3 regions of the Sphingomonas sp. M1A8_2b genome follow, and region 2 is predicted to be linked to each of the others. Evidence: predicted binding sites of a transcription regulator. Region 2 holds the regulator's gene; each other region holds the start of a gene.

The links. Region 2 encodes LexA, which represses DNA repair genes until DNA is damaged. Its sites were predicted from a motif close to GTTCCNCNCTTGTTCT; they were not measured.
Positions count from the first base shown of each region.
Region 1: the regulator LexA is predicted to act here: its motif matches at 2,816-2,831, upstream of ACLBWL_RS06870 (ATP-dependent helicase).
Region 3: the regulator LexA is predicted to act here: its motif matches at 2,680-2,695, upstream of ACLBWL_RS03480 (LexA family protein).

Region 1 covers NZ_JBKFAH010000001.1:1,473,308-1,480,471, forward strand. Annotated here, with positions in the region: gene ACLBWL_RS06865 (HigA family addiction module antitoxin) at 1-87, shown strand, start outside; gene ACLBWL_RS06870 (ATP-dependent helicase) at 524-2,803, opposite strand; gene ACLBWL_RS06875 (UrcA family protein) at 3,023-3,352, shown strand; gene ACLBWL_RS06880 (inorganic phosphate transporter) at 3,493-5,151, shown strand; gene ACLBWL_RS06885 (DUF6628 family protein) at 5,212-5,640, opposite strand; gene ACLBWL_RS06890 (bifunctional folylpolyglutamate synthase/dihydrofolate synthase) at 5,709-7,022, opposite strand; gene accD (acetyl-CoA carboxylase, carboxyltransferase subunit beta) at 7,139-7,164, opposite strand, start outside.
Region 2 covers NZ_JBKFAH010000002.1:386,763-393,926, reverse strand. Annotated here, with positions in the region: gene ACLBWL_RS10225 (hypothetical protein) at 1-163, opposite strand, end outside; gene ACLBWL_RS10220 (molybdopterin molybdotransferase MoeA) at 543-1,727, shown strand; gene lexA (transcriptional repressor LexA) at 1,796-2,470, shown strand; gene ACLBWL_RS10210 (ComEC/Rec2 family competence protein) at 2,818-5,007, opposite strand; gene gltX (glutamate--tRNA ligase) at 5,098-6,528, shown strand; gene ACLBWL_RS10200 (citrate synthase) at 6,554-7,164, shown strand, end outside.
Region 3 covers NZ_JBKFAH010000001.1:714,526-721,689, forward strand. Annotated here, with positions in the region: gene ACLBWL_RS03460 (NAD-glutamate dehydrogenase) at 1-676, opposite strand, end outside; gene ACLBWL_RS03465 (PAS domain-containing protein) at 767-1,954, opposite strand; tRNA gene ACLBWL_RS03470 (tRNA-Thr) at 2,167-2,242, shown strand; gene ACLBWL_RS03475 (hypothetical protein) at 2,414-2,575, opposite strand; gene ACLBWL_RS03480 (LexA family protein) at 2,733-3,158, shown strand; gene ACLBWL_RS03485 (Y-family DNA polymerase) at 3,155-4,423, shown strand; gene ACLBWL_RS03490 (hypothetical protein) at 4,778-5,704, shown strand; gene ACLBWL_RS03495 (hypothetical protein) at 5,843-6,973, opposite strand.

The sequences.
Region 1 (7,164 bases), on a different contig from region 2:
ACGCTGATGCGGATGCAGGCGGCGTATGATCTGGCACAAGCGCGGACGCGTGAGGGCGAGATCGAGGTGGAGCGAGTGGCGGCTTAAGCGGCTCAACGCCGATCACATCAGGATCGTTTTACATCTGGTGGGTCAACGCCTCGGATACTCGTCCCGGATTTACATTGAATTTCTGTGCCACGTCACGCTGGTGTAGCTTTGGATACCTGGCAACGAATGCCCTGATATCCTCCGCGAGTTCTGGCGTGAAATGTGCGCTTCGCACCGAGGCACGCGTGACGGGTGAATTGCGATACGTTTCGTCGGCTAGATCGTGAAGTTCTTCGATCCCGGACTCGTCTGCAATCTCGCGAAGTCGAGAACGGATCTCAGGAATCGTTCGCTTGTTACCGGACATGTGCCCATCCTCGACTCGAAGTCTTGGAGGGATGATCTCAAACTTCCCAAGAATTGGCAAGCTTACGGAAATACGCGATAAAATGATCCGTCCAGTTCGGAATCGAGCGCCTCTCGACGCTTTACTTCATCCTAGCGTCACGAAGCTGTCTATCACCCGCTTGCGCCCGGACTGTTCGAAGTCGATCTCCAGCTTGTTGCCTTCGATCTCCGCGATAGTGCCGTAGCCGAACTTCTGGTGGAACACGCGCATGCCGAGCGAGAGGTCGTCGCGGCCCTTGTTGCCGAGGCTGATCGCGCTCGACCGGCTTTCGACGACGCGGGCGGGCTTGGTGGAGAAAGTGCTGCCGGTGCCGGATGCGCGCTGCCAGCCGGGGCCGCGGCCGGTGCCGCGGGCGACGTCCGCGAACGGGTCGGCGCGGTTGGACCAGTTGGCTTGCCACAGGCTGGCGCCGCCGGACATCGTGGTTTCCGTGTCGATATGCTCAGGCGGAAGTTCGGCGACGAAGCGTGAAGGGATCGACGAGTTCCACTGGCCGTAGATGCGGCGGTTGGCGGCGTGGATGATGACCGCGAGCCGCCGCGCGCGCGTGATCGCGACGTAAGCGAGGCGGCGTTCCTCTTCGAGGCTCTTAACGCCGCCTTCGTCCAGCGAGCGCTGCGACGGGAACAGGCCTTCCTCCCAGCCGACCAGGAACACCGTGTCGTATTCGAGGCCCTTGGCGGCGTGGATGGTCATGATCGTGACCTGTGGGTCCTGCGCGCCACCCTCGTTGTCCATCACCAGCGAGACATGTTCGAGGAACGCGCCGAGCGAGTCGTATTCCTCCATTGCGCGGACGAGTTCGCTGAGGTTCTCCAGGCGGCCGGTCGCCTCGACCGATTTCTCGGCCTGATACATTGCGGTGTAGCCGCTTTCGTCGAGCAACTGCCGCGCGAGTTCGGCGTGCGGCAGGCTGGTCGCCATGTCACGCCAGCGGGCGATGTCGCCGACCAGCCGGCCGAGCGACTTCTTCGCAGCCCCGGTCAGTTCGTCGGTGTCGAGGATGCGCGCGGCGGCGGTGGTCAGCGGTGTGCCGGTGGCGCGCGCGAGCTGGTGGATGCGCGCGACCGCCTTGTCGCCCAGGCCGCGCTTGGGGACGTTGACGATGCGTTCGAAGGCGAGATCGTCCGCGGGCTGGTTGACGACGCGGAGGTACGCGAGCGCGTCGCGGATTTCGGCGCGTTCGTAGAAGCGGAAGCCGCCGACGATCTTGTACGGCATGCCGATCGCGATGAAGCGGTCCTCGAACTCGCGCGTCTGGTGCTGCGCGCGGACCAGGATCGCGACCTCGTCCAAGGATTTGCCGGAGCGGCGGACGATGTCGATCTCCTCGCCGACGCGGCGCGCTTCCTCGGGGCCGTCCCAGACGCCTATGACCTTCACCTTCTCGCCGACGTCGCGCTCGGTCCAGAGCTGCTTGCCGAGCCGCCCGCCATTGTTGGCGATCACGCCCGATGCGGCGCCGAGGATATGCGGCGTGCTGCGGTAATTCTGTTCGAGGCGGATGACCTTCGCACCCGGAAAGTCGCGCTCGAACTTCAGGATGTTCTCGACCTGCGCGCCGCGCCACGAATAGATCGACTGGTCGTCGTCGCCGACGCAGGCGATGTTCTTGCGCTCCTGCGCGAGCAGCCGCAGCCAGAGATATTGCGACGAGTTGGTGTCCTGATACTCGTCGACCATGATGTATTTGAAGCGCTGCTGATACTGCGCCAGCACGTCGCGGTGCGTCTTCAGGATCACGAGCATGTGGAGCAGCAGGTCGCCGAAATCGCACGCGTTCAGCGCGATCAGCCGGGTCTGGTATTGCTGGTACAGCTCGCCGCCGCGGCCATTGGCGTAGCGTTCCGACTCGCCCGCATCGATATCGGCGGGGACGAGGCCTTTGTTCTTCCACTGGTCGATCAGCCCGGCGAGGCTGCGCGTCGGGAAGCGCTTCTCGTCGATGTCCGCGGCGAGGATGAGCTGCTTCAACAACCGCAACTGGTCGTCGGTATCGAGAATGGTAAAATTCGATTGCAGCCCGACGAGCTCGGCGTGGCGGCGCAGCATCTTCGCGGCGATCGCGTGGAAAGTGCCGAGCCACGGCATCCCCTCGACCGCGTCGCCGACAAGCCGCCCAACCCGCTCGCGCATCTCGCGCGCGGCCTTGTTGGTGAAGGTGACGCTGAGGATCTCCGACGGCCACGCCTTCCTGGTGAAGATCAGGTGCGCGAGCCGCGCGGTCAGCGCAGCGGTCTTGCCGGTGCCGGCGCCGGCGATGATCAGGACCGGGCCGTCGGTGGTCAGCACCGCCTCGCGCTGCGGCGGATTGAGGCCGCGGAGATAGGGGGGCTCTGCTTGCGGCGCGGACGTTTGGGCGATCTGGTTCACCGGTGAACAGGTAGGGAACGCGGCGCGATCGGGCAACCGCCGAAACGTCGCGAAAGCGACACGCGGGCGTCATGGAACGCGCCTAGGGGGTGCGCAGCGACGTGGTTCGCCGTTGGAGAAGCCGCATCCAGAAAGGGCTCCCGATGGGCAAGCGCCGTCGCCCGCAGGCGATCGCGCGTGCGGACCGCAGGACCATTTGAGGAACACATCATGAAGATTTCGATCAGCGTCGCTTCGGCGGCGATCGCCGCCGCGTGCCTGTTTTCGACCGGCGTCTCGGCCAGTCCCGCGCGCGAGCCTGTCTCGATTCGCGTGTCGTATGCCGGGCTCGACCTGACTACCGACGCAGGACGGACGGCATTCCAGCACCGCATGGCATCCGCGATCAGCAGCGCGTGTGCGCCGCAGACCGCTGGCCTCGTCGCACTGGCCGACTCGCAGCAATGCCGCCGGGAAATGACCGACGATGCCACCACCAAGCTGGCCAAGATGGTCGGTCGCGATGGTACGCAGTTGGCCAGCCTCGGCGCAGCGCGCTGAGCCGGGATGGATGGGGCGGTGACGTCGCCGCCCCACTTCGGTAGATGTCGCGCGGGGACGTCTTGTGGCTTGTTCCGCGACTGTCATAAGATTGTCATGGTAAGGGCCGATTGCAGACCAATATGGCTAGTTCAACATTGATGCCCGACGCGACCACGGCCGACAGGGGCGAATCGATCGCTAGCCCGAAGCCCGCGCCGTCAGGCCCGAAGCTCGATCATGCGATCCATCCGTCCGGTCGCTGGATATTCCTTGCCGTCCTGATCGGTGGGCTCGCCTATGCGGGGTTCAGCATCGCGACCGACACCGCGCAGGTCGGCGAGACGCTGGCCGGCGGCGCGTTCGCGTTCCTGGCGCTCGCGCTGCTGATCGCGCTGGGGTTCGAGTTCGTCAACGGCTTCCACGATACCGCCAATGCGGTCGCCACCGTCATCTACACGCATTCGATGCCCGCGCCGCTCGCGGTCGTGTGGTCGGGACTGTGCAATTTCCTTGGCGTGATGCTGTCGTCGGGCGCGGTCGCCTATGCGATCATCACGCTGTTGCCGGTCGACCTCATCCTCAACGTCGGCAGCGTCGGCGGGTTCGCGATGATCTTCGCACTGCTGCTCGCGGCGATCGTGTGGAACCTCGCGACCTGGGCGGCAGGTCTGCCCAATTCGTCGAGCCATGCGCTGATCGGGTCGATCCTCGGCGTCGGCCTCGCCAATCAGATGATCAAGGGCGGTGCGGACGGTACCTCGGGTGTCGACATGGCGCAGGTCTGGAAAGTGCTCTCGGCGCTCGCGTTCAGCCCGCTCGTCGGGTTTGTCGGCGCGCTGTTGCTGCTGCTGGTGATGAAGCTCTTCGTCAGCGATCCCGAACTGTACGAGGCGCCCAAGGACGCGGCCCCGCCGCCGCGCGGCATCCGCGCGCTGCTGATCGGGACGTGTACCGCGGTCAGCTTCGCGCATGGCAGCAACGATGGGCAGAAGGGGATGGGGCTGATCATGCTCATCCTGATCGGCTGCGCGCCGACCGCCTATGCACTGAACCGGACGATGCCCGAGAGCGCGACCCCGGCATTCGTCCAGATCGCGCGCGACGCGTCGTCGGCCTTCGTCGCCCATGCCAATGGCGCGCCCGCGACCGTCGCCGCCGCGCGCACCGAAGTCACGCGCGCGTTGAAGAGCAAGCAGGTCGCCGATCCGGTGGTCTATGGCGCGCTGTCGACGCTGTCGGACGACGTGTCGACGCGGATCGCGGGCTATGGCTCGCTCGGCAAGGTGCCCGCTGCGGCGACGCCGAACCTGCGCAACGATATGTACCTGTTGCTCGATACGACCAAGCTCATCGCCGTCGATCCGGCCGCGCAGAGCCGCTTCACCGCACAGGAGATCACGACGCTCAAAAGCTATAGCGGGCAGCTCGAGCAGGGCACGCGCTATATCCCGACCTGGGTGAAGATCTCGGTCGCGCTGGCGCTCGGGCTTGGCACGATGGTCGGCTGGAAGCGGATCGTCGTCACGGTCGGCTCGAAGATCGGCAAGTCGCATCTGACCTACGGGATGGGCGCCTCGGCCGAGCTGGTCGCGGCGGCGACGATTCTGCTGGCGGTCCGCTACGGCCTGCCGGTGTCGACCACGCATATCCTGTCGTCGGGCGTCGCGGGCGCCAGTGTCGCCAACGGGGCCGGGTTGCAGCGCCGTACGGTGATGAACATGGCGCTGGCGTGGATCATGACGCTGCCGGTGGCGATGCTGCTGTCGGGCGGCTTATACTGGCTGCTGCTGATGCTGGCGCACGCGCTGGGGTATTGAGCGCAAACCGCGCGCGCGATACGTTCATCGCTATGGCCGACGTGATCGAGGTGGGGCGCCTCACGCGGTGACGGGGCGGCCTTCGTCGGCGAAGGCTGCGGCGACGGCGGCTGCGCTCGCCAGGACGCCATCGACGCGGCGTACGCCGAGCAAGTCCGACATCAGGAGGCGGGCGGCCTCGGGTGCTGTCTCGATGCGTGCGAGGATCGCCAGCATCGCCGCTTCGGCCGGCGTCATCCGCGCGCAGCAGCACGGCGCGATCGCGATCGTCCCCGAGGCCGTGCCCGCGAGGTCCGCCATCAGCGCACGCAACAGGACGAGCGGCCGCCGAAAGCTCTGCCCGAACGCGGTGAACAGGGTGTGCGCGGCGCGCGCGTCGGCAAGGCCGTTCGCGCCCATTCGCCGCATCGCAAACAGCGCGACCCGCGCGTTTTCGCACTCCGGCAGCGCATGCGGGAGGAGGGCGGTGGCGGTTCGAACATCGGTCATTCACGCGACTCCGTGGTGGTCGCGCCAAACTCGCCTGTTGGTTATTGATAGTCAATAGCAATAAGAGCTCAGTCGGGCAGTTGGTCGTTCCCGACAAGCGCTTCGCCTGCAATGTAGAGCGAACCGGCGATCAGCACGATGCACGGGCCCTGCTGCGACAGGCGATCGAGCGCGTCGGCGATGCCCGATGCGACATCGCCGGGAACGCCGTAGCGTGCGGCGATCTCGACCAGGACTTGCGGAGAATGATGCGCATGGCCTTCGACGGGGATCGCGAGGATGCGTGCCAGCGATGGCGACAGGATGCGGACAACGGCGTCGGCGTCCTTGTTCGCCAGCATTCCCATGACGAGCGTGACGGGGCGTCCCTGCGCGATCCGGCGCAAGGCGGATGCGACGGGCTTGGCGGCGTTAGGATTGTGCGCGCCGTCGAGCCAGAGTTCGCTGCCTGCGGGAAGCCGCGCGACCAGCGGGCCGTGCGACAGGCGCTGCATCCGCGCGGACCAGTGCGCCCAGTCGGCGGCGGCGCGCATCGCGGCTTCGGGGATGTGGAGCGCGCCCTGGTGACGCAGCATCGCGATCGCGAGCGCGAGATTGCGCGACTGGTGCGCGCCGACGAGGTGGGGGCGGTTGGTGACGACCGAGAAGCCGGTGTCCTTGTAGCGCACGGTCGAGCGCGCCGTTTCGCTGGTCCACGCGGTGCCGCGGGCGACGACGGGGGCACCGGCGGCTTCGGCGATGGCGGCGATCCTGGCGCGGATGGCCTTGGGGTAGTCCATCGTCACCAGCGGTACGCCGGGCTTGGCGATGCCTGCCTTTTCGCCGGCGATCTCCAGCAGCGTATTCCCGAGGAACGACTGGTGATCGATGCCGAGTGCGGCGATGCCGGTGACGACCGGGTTCGGAATGACGTTGGTCGCGTCGAGCCTGCCGCCCAGGCCGACCTCGACGATCGTCGCGGCGGCGGGCGTGCGCGCGAAGGCCAGGAAGGCGACGGCGGTGGTGACCTCGAAGAAGCTGGCTTGCAGGTCTGCGGCTTGGTCGAGGACCTCCTCCAGCAGCGCGGCGAGCAGGTCGTCATCGATCAGGTTGCCGGCGATGCGGATGCGTTCGTTGAAGCGGACGAGGTGCGGCGAGGAATAGACGTGGACGCTGTGCCCGGCGGCTTCGATCGCGGCGCGGAGGAAGGCGCAGGTCGAGCCCTTGCCGTTGGTGCCGGCGACGTGGAACACGGGGGGGAGATCGAGGTGCGGGTCGCCCAGGCGCGCGAGGAGTGCAGTGATGCGCTCGAGGCCGAGGATATCGGCGCCGGGGGAGAGCGCGGTCAGTCGATCGAGCTGTGCTTGCACTGCGGGGGACGAGGAAACGGCGTGGTCGGACATTCTTGGCTCCCTCTCCCCTCCGGGGAGAGGGCTGGGGTGAGGGGCTGTTCCGGGCGGCGTACTGCTTGGCTGCCCCTCACCCCGACCCTCTCCCCGGAGGGGAGAGGGAGTAGCGATTACGCCGCTTCGCGTGCGCTCAGAT
Region 2 (7,164 bases):
GTCGATCCCGCGCGACCAAGCTTGTCCTGAAGTCGTCCAGCCGCTGAAGCCGGCCGGCGGGGGTGGTCCGAGCGTCATCCAAGCCGGCACAGGCATGGGATCTTTTGGCTGGCGGAAGCGGCTGTTGCCCCGCGCTCAGCAGCAAAGCCATCACGAACAGCATCGGCACCTCCTTCGCAGTCCCGGCATCGTATCACGCACCGACGTGTCCCGAAACGCCCCGCAAGGGAAGAAGCGGCCTGTGCCGATAAGCAAGGACAGGGATTTCAGCAGACGGTGTCGAGCCCTCTCAATGCCACAGTCGGTGACCGTGAATACTCCCGACGTCGCCCGATATCACGCGCCAAACTGCGACCGATAGCCGCACCCCGAACATCGATCTGTCCTACGCGCGCAACCCATGGCAAAGCGGCAGCCATGCCCACCAACCCCCAACTCCCGCCGCTCCGCCCATGCCCAAAGCCGCGCGCGCAACACCGCTCCCAGCGTCTGCACTTTCTGCACTTCACTCGCCAAACCCACGCAAATCCGGGGTTTCCCGCATGACCGATCTTCTCCCCGTCGCCGACGCACAGACCCGCCTGTTCGCCATGGCCCCGCGCGTCGGCCACGAAACCGTGCCGCTTCGCGACGCCGCCGGCCGCTGGGCCGCAGCCGATATCCTCGCCCGCCGCACGCAGCCGGCCGCCGACCTTTCCGCGATGGACGGCTACGCGATCCGCTTCGCCGACCTCCCCGGCCCGTGGACAGTCATCGGCGAGAGCGCCGCGGGCCGTCCCTTCGCCGGCACGGTCGGCCCAGCCGAAGCCACCCGCATCTTCACCGGCGCGGCAATGCCCGAGGGTGCCGACACGGTCATGGTCCAGGAAGAAGCCGAGCGCGACGGAGACACGCTGATCCTCGCCGGCGAAGGACCGCCGACCTTCGGCCGCAACACCCGCCGCAAGGGCCTCGACTTCACCACCGGCAGCCGGCTGATCGCGGTCGGCGATCGCCTCACCCCGGCGCGGATCGCCGTCGCCGCGACCGGTGGCCACGGCAGCCTGACCGTCAACCGCCGCGTCCGCGTCGCGGTGGCCGCGACCGGAGACGAACTCGTCCCCCCCGGCTCGACCGCCGACGGCGTCGCGCTGCCTGAATCGAACGGCGTCATGCTCGCCGCGATGCTCGCCGACCTGCCCGTCGACGTCATCGATCTCGGCATCCTTCCCGACCGGCTCGACGTACTGCGCGACGCCTTCGCCAGCGTCGCGGCCGACCTCCTCGTCACCACCGGCGGCGCCTCGGTCGGCGACCACGACCTCGTCCGGCCGGCGATCGAGGCGGCCGGCGGCGGAATCGATTTCTGGCGGATCGCACTGCGCCCCGGCAAGCCGATGATGGCCGGCCGGATCGGCGAGATGATGGTGCTCGGCCTGCCCGGCAACCCGGTCTCCGCGTTCGTCACCGCGACGCTATTCGTGAAGCCGGTCGTCGCGCACATGGCCGGTGCGCGCGACCCGCTACCGCAGGTCACGCACGCTCTGCTCGGCGAAGACCTGCCCGCCAACAACGCCCGTACCGACTATCTGCGCGCCGAACTCCGCGACGGCCGCGCCTATGCGTCGACGATCCAGGACAGTTCGATGCTGCTCACGCTGGCGCGCTCGACCTGCCTGATCGTCCGCGCGGGCAACGCGCCCGTGGCAAAGGCGGGCGAATCGGCGGAAATCCTTATCATTGGGTGATCTGGCCGCTTGACGGCGTTAATTATGTTCCATAGAAGTTCCTCGTCTGTTCCGGACGGAGAACCGCCATGCTCACGCGCAAGCAGCACGAACTCGTCTGCTTCATCAACGATCGACTCAACGATACCGGCGTCTCGCCGTCGTTCGAGGAGATGAAGGACGCGCTCGACCTCAAGTCGAAGTCGGGCGTCCACCGTCTGATCAGCGCGCTCGAGGAGCGCAATTTCATCCGCCGCCTGCCGAACCGCGCGCGCGCACTCGAGGTGCTGCGGATGCCCGAACGTCCGGAAAAGAAGGCGCCCTCGAAGGCATCGAACGTGAAGTCGGCACCCGTGCCCGCCGCGCCGCAGCCAGCGAACGACGTCATCGAGATCCCGCTGCACGGCCGCATCGCCGCCGGCGTCCCGATCGAAGCATTCGAAGGCAGCACGATGCTAGCCGTCCCCGCTGCTTTGCTCGGTTCCGGCGAACACTATGCGCTCGAAGTCTCCGGTGACTCGATGGTCGAAGCCGGCATCCTCGATGGCGACTACGCGCTGATCCGCCGCACCGAAACCGCCCGCGACGGCGAGATCGTCGTGGCGCTGATCGAGGACAGCGAAGCCACGCTCAAATACTTCCGCCGCGAAGGTGCGATGGTCCGCCTCGACCCGGCAAACCGCGCCTACGACCCGCAACGCTACGCCCCCGCCCAAGTCCGCGTGCAGGGCAAACTCTCCGGCATCTTCCGCCGCTACGACTGAGCCGCCGCCTGCTCTGCGCCGTCGAAAGAATTGGTTCGCGCGGAGACGCGGAGGTGTTTCGATTGGGGAGAACTTGCGGTTTAAAACGACTGCGGAGAGACGACCGGACAGTATTCAACCTGGTCCGGTTCGTCGGCTAAGAAACTGCTCCGCGTGAAATTTATCGGCCGGACAGCGCGCGCGTTGGATGGTGATTTGGATCACGCGAAGGCGCAAAGGCGCGAAGATGTCGCATTTGGGGGAGCGTCTATCCGTCCTAGTACCGACCTCAGCTGATCGTTCATGAAAGGCGTACGGGTCTCCCGAATTACACCTTCTTCGCGCCATTGCGCCTTCGCACTACCATTCTACCTCTGCGAAACCCGGTTGGCTCGAAGGCCCGATGCCGCGTCGTCGAACCGGACATGTCGTGGCGCGAACGAATGCACGGCGCGGTTGAGCAGAGGCGGATCGCGCCACGGATGGCGATCGCCTGCAGTCAGTATCGTGACGACCGTCCCGGTCCCCAGGGTCAGCGCGATTCCACCCGTCCGATGCAGAACGCGTCGATCGAGCTTCAGCCACCGCGGTACGCAGCGCTTCGGCAGACCGCGTTCGCTGACGACGACGTCGGCGCTGCGACAGGCTTCAACGAACTCGGCAATCGGGACCATATAGGCGCTGCGGGTCGCGAGGATCCGCCACATCCGTCCGCGCGCGGCAATATCGGTGACGCAAAGATCACGACTACACCGTGCATCGGGCTGGTCGGCCAGCAGCAGCGGCTCGCCGTCGACCCCGCCATTCTCGGCAAGCGTATCCCGCGTATAATCCCCCGCCCGGTCCCGCAGCATCGAGAGACCCGCGGCGGTCCGGACCGCGACATGCCGGCCATCGCCCGTCACCAAAATATCCGGCGGCGGTGTGGTCAGCGCCCACGCTGCCCCGATCATCAGCGGCACCACGCCCATCCGCCGCAACCTGGTCCGCCACAACGCGATCCAGATCCCCCCGATCGCCATCAGCGCGAATGCCGCGGTCGGCATCGCCGGCAGCGACCGCACCGATCCGGGCGCGCCCGCCACGGTGTGCGCAAGCCAGAGCAGCGCTTCGAGCGATCGCTGGACCAGCCACCAGAGGGGTGCACCGAGGCCCCCCACGTCCAGCAGCAACGCCAGAGCCTCCAGCGGCATGACGACGAACGTCGTCAGCGGGATCGCGATGATATTGGCAAACGCGCCGTACACGCCGGCTCTGTGGAAATGATAGACCGCGATCGGCATGAGCGCGAACTCGACGAGCAGTCCGGTAAGCAGCAGCGACGCCACGCCCCGTGCGAGACGGCGTGCTCGCCCCTCCTCGTGCGGTCCGAAGAACGCGCGGATCACCGGATGTTCGTGCAGCGCCATGATGGCGGTGATCGCCGCGAATGATAGCTGGAAGCTCGGCCCTGCTGCGGATTCGGGCAGGACCAGCATGACGCACGCCGCCCCCGCCGCCACGAGCCGCAAGGTCATCGCCTCGCGCCCCATCGCCAGCGCGGCCAGCACGAGCAAAGCGGCGACGCACGACCGGATCGTCGGCACCTGGCTGCCGGTCAGCAGCGTGTAGCCGATCGCCGCCGCTGCCCCCGCCAGTGCTGCGATCAACGGCAGGCGCGCGTGCAAAGCCAGCCACGGGCTGAGCGCCAGCAGACGCAACACGATCAGCATCGTCGCCGCCACCGCCGCAGTGATGTGCAATCCGCTCACCGACAGCAGATGCGCGAGCCCCGCCCGGCGCATCGCCTCCGAATCCTCCTCGCTGATCGCACCGACGTCGCCCGTCGCGAGCGCCGCAGCGATACCGCCCGCGCTGCCGTCCAGTCGCGAGACGATGTGGTGCGAAAGCGCGACGCGGATGCCGGCGCCCGATTCGCTCGGCGTCGTCACGACTACCGGTGCGAAGCCGCGTCCCGTCGCCCCGATCCCGCCGAACCATGCGACGCGCGCAAAGTCGTAGGCGCCCGGCACCGCGGGGAGCGGCGGCGGCATCAGCCGTGCCCGCAACTGGATGACCGCCCCCGTCCCCAGCAGCTTCGGCGCATCCGCTTCCGCCAGATTGACTCGGACGCGGAACGGCAAGGCGACCGGCTGCCCGTCGGTTCCCCCCCCCTTCTCAACCGGCAATACCGTCAGCCGAACCAGCTTCCGCGCCACCAGCGGCTCGATCGCCTCGACCCTCGCCGAGAAACTTGCGATCGTCGGACCGCCCAGAACCGGCCGCACCACCCATTCCGACCGCACCCAGATCAACCCCAGCCCCAATGCGATGGTCAGCAACCCGATCGCCAGCGCGCGTGCCGCACGCCCGCCCTGCCCCACGGCGAGGCACGCCAGCCCACTCGCCACCAACAGTAGCATCGTCATGCACCACGCCGCCGGGTCCGGCAGCGCGAACCAAAGCGCGATTCCGCCGCCCAGCATTACCGGCAGCCACAGCACCAGCTGGTCTCGCTCCGCCTCCAGCCAGCGTTCCACGGCAAGCCCGACGACGGCCCCCGATCGCGGCACGCCCATTTGTCGCCGCCAAGGACGCATGCTAGGGGCGGCGACGGCTGTCATGGCCATCGTTTCTCCATTGTTTCATCAGTCTGGGAGCACCCGCGGTTGGGCGCAATATCTGATACGGGCACCGCCAATGCGGCCGCACCCGTGGTTACCCGTTTCGCTCCGTCGCCGACGGGGTTCCTGCATCTCGGCGGCGCGCGCACCGCGCTGTTCAACTGGCTGTTCGCAAAGGCGAACGGGGGTAAATTCCTGCTGCGGATCGAGGATACCGACCGAGTCCGTTCGACCCAGCCGGCGATCGACGCGATCATCGACGGGATGCGCTGGCTCGGGCTCGACTGGGACGGCGACGTCGTCATGCAGTTCGCCGGCGCCGAGCGCCACGCGCAGGTCGCACACGAAATGGTCGCGAGCGGCCACGCCTATCGCTGCTACATGACCAACGACGAGATCGCGGCGATGCGGGCCGAGGCCCAGGCCGTGAAGAAGCCGCTCCGCATCCGCAGCCCCTGGCGCGATCGCCCCGAAAGCGAAGCGCCGAACCTTCCTCACGTCGTCCGCCTGCGCGCACCGCAGGAAGGCGCCGTCACGATCGAGGACCGCGTGCAAGGAGCGGTGACGGTCAAGAACGAAGAGATCGACGACCTCGTCCTGCTCCGCTCCGACGGCACGCCAACCTACATGCTGGCCGTCGTCGTCGACGATCACGACATGGGCGTCACGCACGTCATTCGCGGCGACGATCACCTCAACAACGCGTTCCGCCAGTTGCCGATCTACCGCGCGATGGGCTGGCTCGAGCCGATCTACGCACACATCCCGCTGATCCACGGCCCAGACGGCGCCAAGCTGTCGAAGCGTCACGGCGCGGTTGGCATCGAAGCGTATCGCGACGAGATGGGGATTCTGCCCGAGGCGTTCGACAATTACCTGCTCCGGCTCGGCTGGGGCCACGGCGACGACGAGATCATCAGCCGCGAACAGGCGGTCGAGTGGTTCGACCTGTCGGGCGTCGGCAAGTCGCCGTCGCGCTTCGACCTGAAGAAGCTCGAGAACCTCAACGGCCACTACCTCCGAGAAGCCGACGACGCTCGGCTGGCGCAACTTGCCGCCGATCGTCTCGGCCACAACTTGCCAACCGGCGGACTCGATCTTCTGACTCGCGCGATGCCCGTCCTGAAGCCGCGTGCCGCAAACCTGAACGAGCTGGCCGAAGGGTCGAATTTCCTGTTCAGCCAGCGCCCGCTTGCGATGGATGACGCTGCGGCGAGCCTTTTGCAGGGTGAAGCGAGTGCGATTTTGGGCAATGTCCATGCCGAACTTGACGCGCTCGCCACGTGGGATACGGAGGCGCTCGAAGGCGCGTTACGGCGCGTGGCCGAAGCGCGGGGCGTCAAGCTCGGCCAGGTCGCACAGCCGCTTCGCGCCGCGCTGACGGGACGCAAGACGTCGCCGGGGATCTTCGACGTGCTCGATCTGCTCGGGCGCGACGAGAGTCTCGGACGGATCGCCGACCGCATGGCTAGCTGATAAGATTTCGAGGAAGGATACAAGCATGAGCGAGACCGCAACCCTCAAGGTCGACGGCAAGGATTTCGAGTATCCGGTGATGTCCGGTACGGTCGGACCCGATGTCATCGATATCCGCAAGCTGTACGCGCAGACGGACAATTTCACCTATGATCCAGGCTTCACCTCGACGGCGTCGTGCCAGTCGAAGCTGACCTATATCGATGGTGACGCGGGCACGCTGCTGCACCGCGGCTACACGATCGGCGAACTGGCCGAGCAGTCGAACTTCATGGAAGTCGCGTACCTCCTGCTCAACGGCGAACTGCCGAGCGAAGACGAGCTGGCGAACTTTTCCAACACGATCACGCGTCACACGATGGTGCACGAGCAGCTCGCGCAATTCTTCCGTGGCTTCCGCCGCGACGCGCATCCGATGGCGATCCTGTGCGGTGTCGTCGGCGCGCTGTCGGCCTTCTATCACGATTCGACCGATATCCACGATCCGGCGCAGCGCGTCATCGCGTCGCACCGCCTGATCGCCAAGATGCCGACGATCGCTGCGATGGCGTACAAGTACAGCGTCGGCCAGCCGTTCGTCTATCCGGACAACACGCTGAGCTACACCGGCAATTTCCTGAAGATGACGTTCGGCGT
Region 3 (7,164 bases), on a different contig from region 2:
CGAGAATCGGTACATGGTGCTCGTTGCGCGCGATCCCGAGAGCCGCACCGCTGCTGCCGTCGCGATGCCAGACCTGATGCCCGAGCAGCGTCAGATGCCCGTCGAGGAACCACTGCAACAGCGCCGCGCCCTCACCCTCGGGCAGCTTGGCGATATCGTCGTCGAGCGCGGCCTGCATCGCGCGCCAGTCGGTCACCGCAGCGCGCACGTCGGCTAGCACCGCGGTCAGGTCCTCGATCAGTCCGCGACGGTCGCGCGCATCGGCGCGCTCCATCTCGAGATAGATCATCGATTCGGGGCGACCGCCCCCCTCGGCATTGGCGCCGATCGCGTGCAACGCACCATCGGGTGCGCGCACCGTTCGCACCACCGGGTGGATGATCCGGTCGACCGCGATATCCTGCGCGCCAATCGCCGCGGCGATCGAATCGACCAGGAACGGCATGTCATCGTTGACGATCGCGAGCCGCATCCGCCGCCGCGTGTCGTCCGCGCTGATCGGCTCGATCGCGATCGCCGGCGCGCCGTCGTCGCGGTGCGCGGCGGTGGCGGCGACGAACGCCGCGGCTTGCGCCACCTCGCTCGCACCGAAGTCCTTGAGTTCGCCCGGAAGGGCCCGTTCCGTCAGCCGTGCCGCAAGAGCATCGGTGATTTTTTTCAACGATTGGTTCGCCATAGGTCCGGGCCTATGCGCCTGCCGCCCGGCTATCTCAAGGCTTGTGGCAGGTGCGAAGGGATATGCTGCGCCGCACCCAAGTTTCGGACGCTAGGCGCGCCCGCTTGCAGCGCGCTCGGCCGCAGCGACGACCGACACATCGTTACCAAACCCGCTCAGAAAGCTGGCAAAACCCCCGACCGGCACCTGGTGACGCTTCGCATGCGACAGTACCGACGCCAGTTCCGCCCGTCGCGTCGCATCGAAATCGCCACCGAACACCAAGGTGACGATATCCTCCATCGGCGTCGTAGAACCCGAAACATGCCCCGAAACATGCCCCGAACCAAGCGCGGCCGACAGCATCGCGGCATACGCGTCGCCGTTGGTGTCCGCCGACACCGCCAGATCATGCGCCCGCCCGAGCGCACGATGCAGCGCCGCCCGGCTGCGGGCCTCCGCAGCGCGCATCTGCGCTGCACTTTCGCGCGCCATCGCCAGCTGCTCGCCCAACGCCCCGTTCGGCCCAGCGATCGCCGTCAGCGGCACGACCGTCTCGAGCACGGCGGGCTCGACAGCGCCCAGATCGTCGACCTGGTCCATCCCGAACCCGCCGCTAGGCCCATCCGCCCAGACCGGCGCGATATCGGCCGAACCTTGCGGACCGTTGCGCACCGCCGCGTCCAGCTCGGCCGCCAGCTGCGATTGCAGATCGGCGTCGGCAAGCTCCTTCCAGTTGATGACGCCGTAGATGAAATCGATCGTCTCGCCACCCGACGCGAACGGCATCAGTATCCCGCGGTACAGCGTCGTGCAGCCGCGGCTGCTGACGAACTCCGCCTCGAAGCCGATCGGCGCGCGATTGGCGATGATCTGCAGATAATGATCGGTCAGCCGCGACAGCAGCGAGCGGCTCGGCACGTCGGCGATCGTCGCGATCGGTCCGTCCAGCCCGCATTCCTCGCGCAGCGCCCGGCCGAGATACGCGATCTTCGGGTCACCCATGCCATGGCTGAAATCGAGCAGCACGCTGTGCGGCCCGAAATCGGTGATCGTCGCAGGCTCGAGGTCGGCGATCGACGGATAGGGCCGCCCCTTCAGCAGCGACACCCAGTGGTTATAGGCGCGCACGTGCATCCGCCGCTCGTCGCCGCCGAGATCGAACATCACGTCGTTCACCCCGGCGTCGGTCGCGTCCTGCGCCGGGCCGGACGCGCTCCTGGTTGCGCCACGACCATTCCCCCTGCCGCCATTCCCAACGCCACCATTCCCCCTGCCGCCGCCGATCGTCGAAGCCACTGCGCCATTTCCTTCGCGTGCGGCCAGGTTATCCCGGCCTTCGATGCGTTCGCTGTCCAGGCCGTGTACCGTATCCATGCCGAAAGGCCCCCGTGTTCCGATCCCGCTTCTGCACCCCGCTTGGTAAACGCACGGTAAAGACGCAAACCGCTTGTCAGTCCGGAAAACCCTTGGTATGCGCCGCCCCCTCGACCGGACGCATCCGTTGTCGGGCCGCTTTAGCTCAGCTGGTAGAGCATCGCATTCGTAATGCGGGGGTCACAGGTTCGAGTCCTGTAAGCGGCACCACCTTAAATCATTGAAATACATAGCTTTTTCAGGCGCTCTCTTGCCTGAATCTTGGGTAATTCTAAGTCTTGGTATCGCGGTGGTATCGCAAGCCCACTTTCCGGTACCGCGGCCGGCAGCCGCTTCGGTCACGGCATCAGGTGGTTCACGCGACCACAGCCGTGTGACTCCCTAGGATCCTACCTGCGCGTCCTCGTCGAACACGAGCGCCAGATAGAGATTTGCCAATGTGTAGTGGCTCGCGCAGGCATTAGGATCGTCCGTCCCGGCGGCCATCTCGAGTTCCATCTCCGCGCGACGCTCATAGTAACGCCGATCCTCGTCCGTAACCACGCTTGCTCTCCTGCGCAGCTCGCGCCGCCTCTATCAATTGCTACTGCGATCGCTCGCTTCGGGCCGCGCCCTAACCCCGTGATCGGCCCGCCACAAGAATCATTGTTCACTTTCTGTTCTTCAGGTCTAAAGGGCGGGCCGGAAAAGGAATCGTCCCATGAGCAGCTTGAGGCTCCACGAAATACCGTTCGCATTGGTGCCGCGCGAGGTCCCGTTCTTCCTGTGTCACACGCCGGCCGGGTTTCCGTCACCGGCGCAGGACGACATGGAGGAGCCGATCGATCTCGGCGCCTGGCTCGTGGAGCATCCCGCTGCCAGCTACATTATGCGGGTCGAAGGACGATCGATGGCGGGCGCCGGGATCAACGACGGCGATCTGATCGTCGTGAACCGTGCCAAGCGACCCAAAGCCGGCGCGATCGTCGTCGCGCTGGTGCACGGCGAGCGGACGCTGAAACGGCTTCGGCAGATGGATGGGCGGCACTGGCTCGTGCCCGAAGCCGAGGGCTTCCCGCACATCCTCGTCGACGAATATGTCGAGATCTGGGGTGTCGTGGTCGGCGTGGCGCGCAAGGTGCCATGAGCGCGCCCATCGCGCTGATCGACTGTAACAACTATTACGTGAGCTGCGAGCGTGCGTTCGACGCCAGCCTCGTCGGCGTGCCGGTCATCGTGCTGTCGAACAATGACGGGTGCGCGATCGCCCGCTCGGCTGAGGCTAAGGCGCTCGGCATCAAGATGGGGGATCCGATCCACCACCTGCGCGATGTGGTCCGCCGGCACGGTGTCCGCGTCCTCTCCTCGAACTACACGCTGTATGGAGACATGCAGCGCCGCGTCATCGCCGCCTGCGAATCCTTCGCGCGCGATTTCGAGATCTATTCGATCGACGAGACCTTTCTGGATCTCGCAGGCTTCGAGGGCAGGGACCTCGTCGTCCACGCGCATGCGATGCGGGAGCAGGTTCGTCTCTGGACCACGATACCGACCTGCGTTGGTATCGCCGAAACAAAGACACTGGCAAAGCTGGCGAATGCCGCGGCCAAGAGGGACGTCCGGTTCGAGGGTGTCGCCGACCTACGCGATGAAGCCGTTCGCCGACAGGTCATGGACGGTTTCGCTGTCGCAGACGTCTGGGGCGTCGGCGGCGCCACCGCGAGAAAGCTGACCGGGCTCGGCGTCCACACGGCCGGCGCGCTGCGCGACATGCCGATGAAACAGGCGCGCGCCGTCGGCACGGTTGTGCTCGAGCGGCTGGTCGCCGAACTGCGCGGCGTGCCGTCGGACGCTGTCGAGTCCGTCGCGCCCCGGCGGAAGGGCATGGCGGTCACCCGCTCGTTCGGCACGCCAGTGTGCGACTTTGATCGGATGATGGGCGCATTGTCGCAATATGCGCTGCGCGCCGGCGAGAAGCTGCGGATGCACGGGCTCGTCGCGGGGCGGCTGACCGCCTTCTTTCACACCAATCGGAACAAGCCGGACCGACCGCAATATGGCGGGTCGCGCACCGTCACGCTCCATCCCATGTCGAGCGATAGCTTTGAATTGATAGCGGCTGCACGGCGCGCGGCGGAAAAGGCATGGCGCGACGGCTATGCCTATACCAAGGCCGGTATCCTGCTCGATGACCTCCTTCCCGAAGACGAGCGACCGCGGACTCTGTTCGAAGCGGATACGGTGAAACGCGGCCGCCTGATGGGCGCCCTCGACGCGATCAACGGCAAGTTCGGCACATGGACGGCGGTGACTGGTACGCAGGGCTTCAAGCGCGAGTGGAAGCTGCGGTCGGAGATGCGATCGCCTGCATGGACGACAAAGATTGCCGACGTCCCGATGGTCCGCGCATGAGGTCAAGGTACGAACTTAGCATTGCGACAAACCGTTACGGGCTGCCGTTCACTAACGCCCAATCCTCGCTGTTTAACGTTTTCGATTCCGGTCACGAAAGCGGTCGTTGGTTCATGTGTCCTCACCGTCTGGAATTGGGACATTTCTGCCGTTCACCGGCAACGTGGCGAACGGCGGGTCTCATCAACTATCGACGTTCAGCGATCGCACCTCTGATCTCATGGGCCGACTGAGACGGGGTCGGAAGCCGACCGTCAGCTCATGGCGACGAGAACAAGAACAGCTGACACGGAGACCTCTCTACCTGAGACGCGGCGGTCGCGCTTTGCTACAAGTGTACTCGAGGGGACCGCGATGCCGGAACGACGCAGCTTCAGGACTTTGCTCAACCAAGAACGAGACAACCTCGCCCTGGTGATCGGCAACGGCATCAACATCCACGGCGCAGGCAATCGCAACTCCTGGGAACGGTTGCTCGTTCAGATCGCCCGCCGTTGCGCCGTCGAAGTGCCCAGTGTCCCTAAGGGCACCGCGCTGACCGAGTTCTACGATGTGCTTGAAATGAAACGCAGTAGCCCGACCGCCGACGACGATGATCAGAACGTAACCCTCAACCTCCAAGCCGAATTTTGCCGTTTGATGGAACGCTGGGAGCCGCTCCGGCACCATCATACCATCATGAATTGGGCGGTGCGCCATGGCGTGCCGGTCCTGACTACCAATTTTGAAGAAGTACTAAGCGAAGCCGCCGGGTGCGACTTCATCAAGCCGCCCGAGCTGCCCTTCACCGATTTCTATCCATGGAGCTGTCGCTTCGCCAACCAGCTACTGGATGATCCCTGCGATGGCTTCGGCATCTGGCACATCAACGGCATGCGCCGCTACCGGCGGAGCATCCGCCTCGGCCTCAGCCACTATATGGGGTCGGTCCAACGCGCCCGCACTTGGCTCCACCGCGGCGAGGTCAACCTTTTCAACGCCAAGAACCGGCCCGACTGGGACGGGGCCCGCACCTGGGTCCATCTCATGTTCAACAAGCCGCTGCTGATCTTCGGCCTTGGCCTCACCGAGGCCGAAGTCTTTTTGCGCTGGTTGCTTATCGAGCGCGCCCGCTATTTCCGTAAATTCCCCGAGCGCGCCCATCCCGCTTGGTATGTCTATACCCCCGAGGTCGACGACACGTCCGAGGCCGGCAAGCTCTTTTTCCTTGAAGGGGTCGGGATCAACTGCGTGAAAGCCGACTATGCCGAAATCTATGAAAGCCCTTCTTGGGCGGCCTGATCTCTTCTTCAGGCTTGGCGCCCGAGTCGGCAACAGAAGGGGAAAACCTTCCTTGGAGAGCGGACTCCTGGTCTCGCCATATGGGCGGAGCCCGTTCCCTGCAAAGCGGCGCCGCCCGGCGCCGCTCCACCTCGCGCCTCAGTCGCCGCTCACGTCGAGCGCGTCGGCGAGAGGGTTGAGCGCGGTATGATAAACCCAAGCACGCGAAAGCTGATTCGACAGCGGATCGCGGAAGACGACCAAGCGCCAGCGTCCCTGGGCCTTCTCGATAACAACGGCATCACCGGCCTGCATGTGCAGTACCACCTCGCCCGCCCGCTCTGGCTTGCGGCGGAGGGGGGCGTCACGCACGATCTCGGCGCGCGGCAAGGCGTCGAGGAATTCCTCGCTCGCCTTCGCATCCGCTTCGCTCAGCTGGTCGGCTTCCTGGCGCAGCACCTCATATTTTTGGGTGAGCTCGGTGATAGCGCTCTGCTGCTCAGCCGAGGGGTTCGGGATCAACGCGACGATCGCCAGCACGAAGCCCAGAAAGCCGAATAGCCACGCAGTCCACTGCATGAGCCCCATCGTATTGAGCTCGGCGATCGTCTTGGGGCCAAGCGTCGCCACATAGGCGGTTACCTTTTCGAACAGCTCGCTGAAGAGCGCCGCGCCCTCATCCTCGGTCGGTGCCGCCGCGATCGCTGCGGTGATTCGCTGCGTTTCCAAGACCATCTCGGCAGCAAGCGCGGTGGCGGAAGCGACCACCCCTTCGCCGGCGTGCAGCGTCATGACATCGACGAGGCGCATCCGCTCGGCGATGGCGCCGAACCCCGTCATCTTCGGGAACATGTCCTCGATCATCCGGCGATAGCTGTTGCCGGCGCGCGCGGCGGCCAACGCGGTCGCCACGGTCGATCGGTTTGCGTCGAACGCTCGCATCGTATCGACTACTGACGACGACAGAAGCCGCTGCTGCTCTACAAGGCCCGTGCTGCGCTGGGCGATGCTGCGCGCCGTCTCGGTCACCGACAGAGCCCACGCCGTGCTGGTCAGTTCCTTGTAGCGTTCGCGCCCCTTCCGGTCTCGTTCGAGCGTGTCGAGTATACCGCGATTAGGCTTGTCGAAGTCCACCCCGCGAAACAGCCTGTCGGGAACAGTCGCTGCCCGCATCGCCTCAGCAACCGCGCCACCGGCGAAGACATCCTTGTACATATTGGCACGTTCACGCTCCTCGCGAAGGAAGCGATCTACAGCGGTTTCAGGCAATCCAAACGGGTTGTTTCTCATGGCCATGATCCTGTCAGATCAGTGCTGGCCGCGCGACCAACATTTACAGCACCACCGACAACCAAGATGGGAAATGTCGGCGTATACCAAACTCACAGGCGGGACCGGGCCCTCTGCTCGCGGCGCTCTCCGACTCGAATGACGGGTTTCGGCACACGCTGCCTTTGACTGCCTAGACCGCGAAAGGCCAT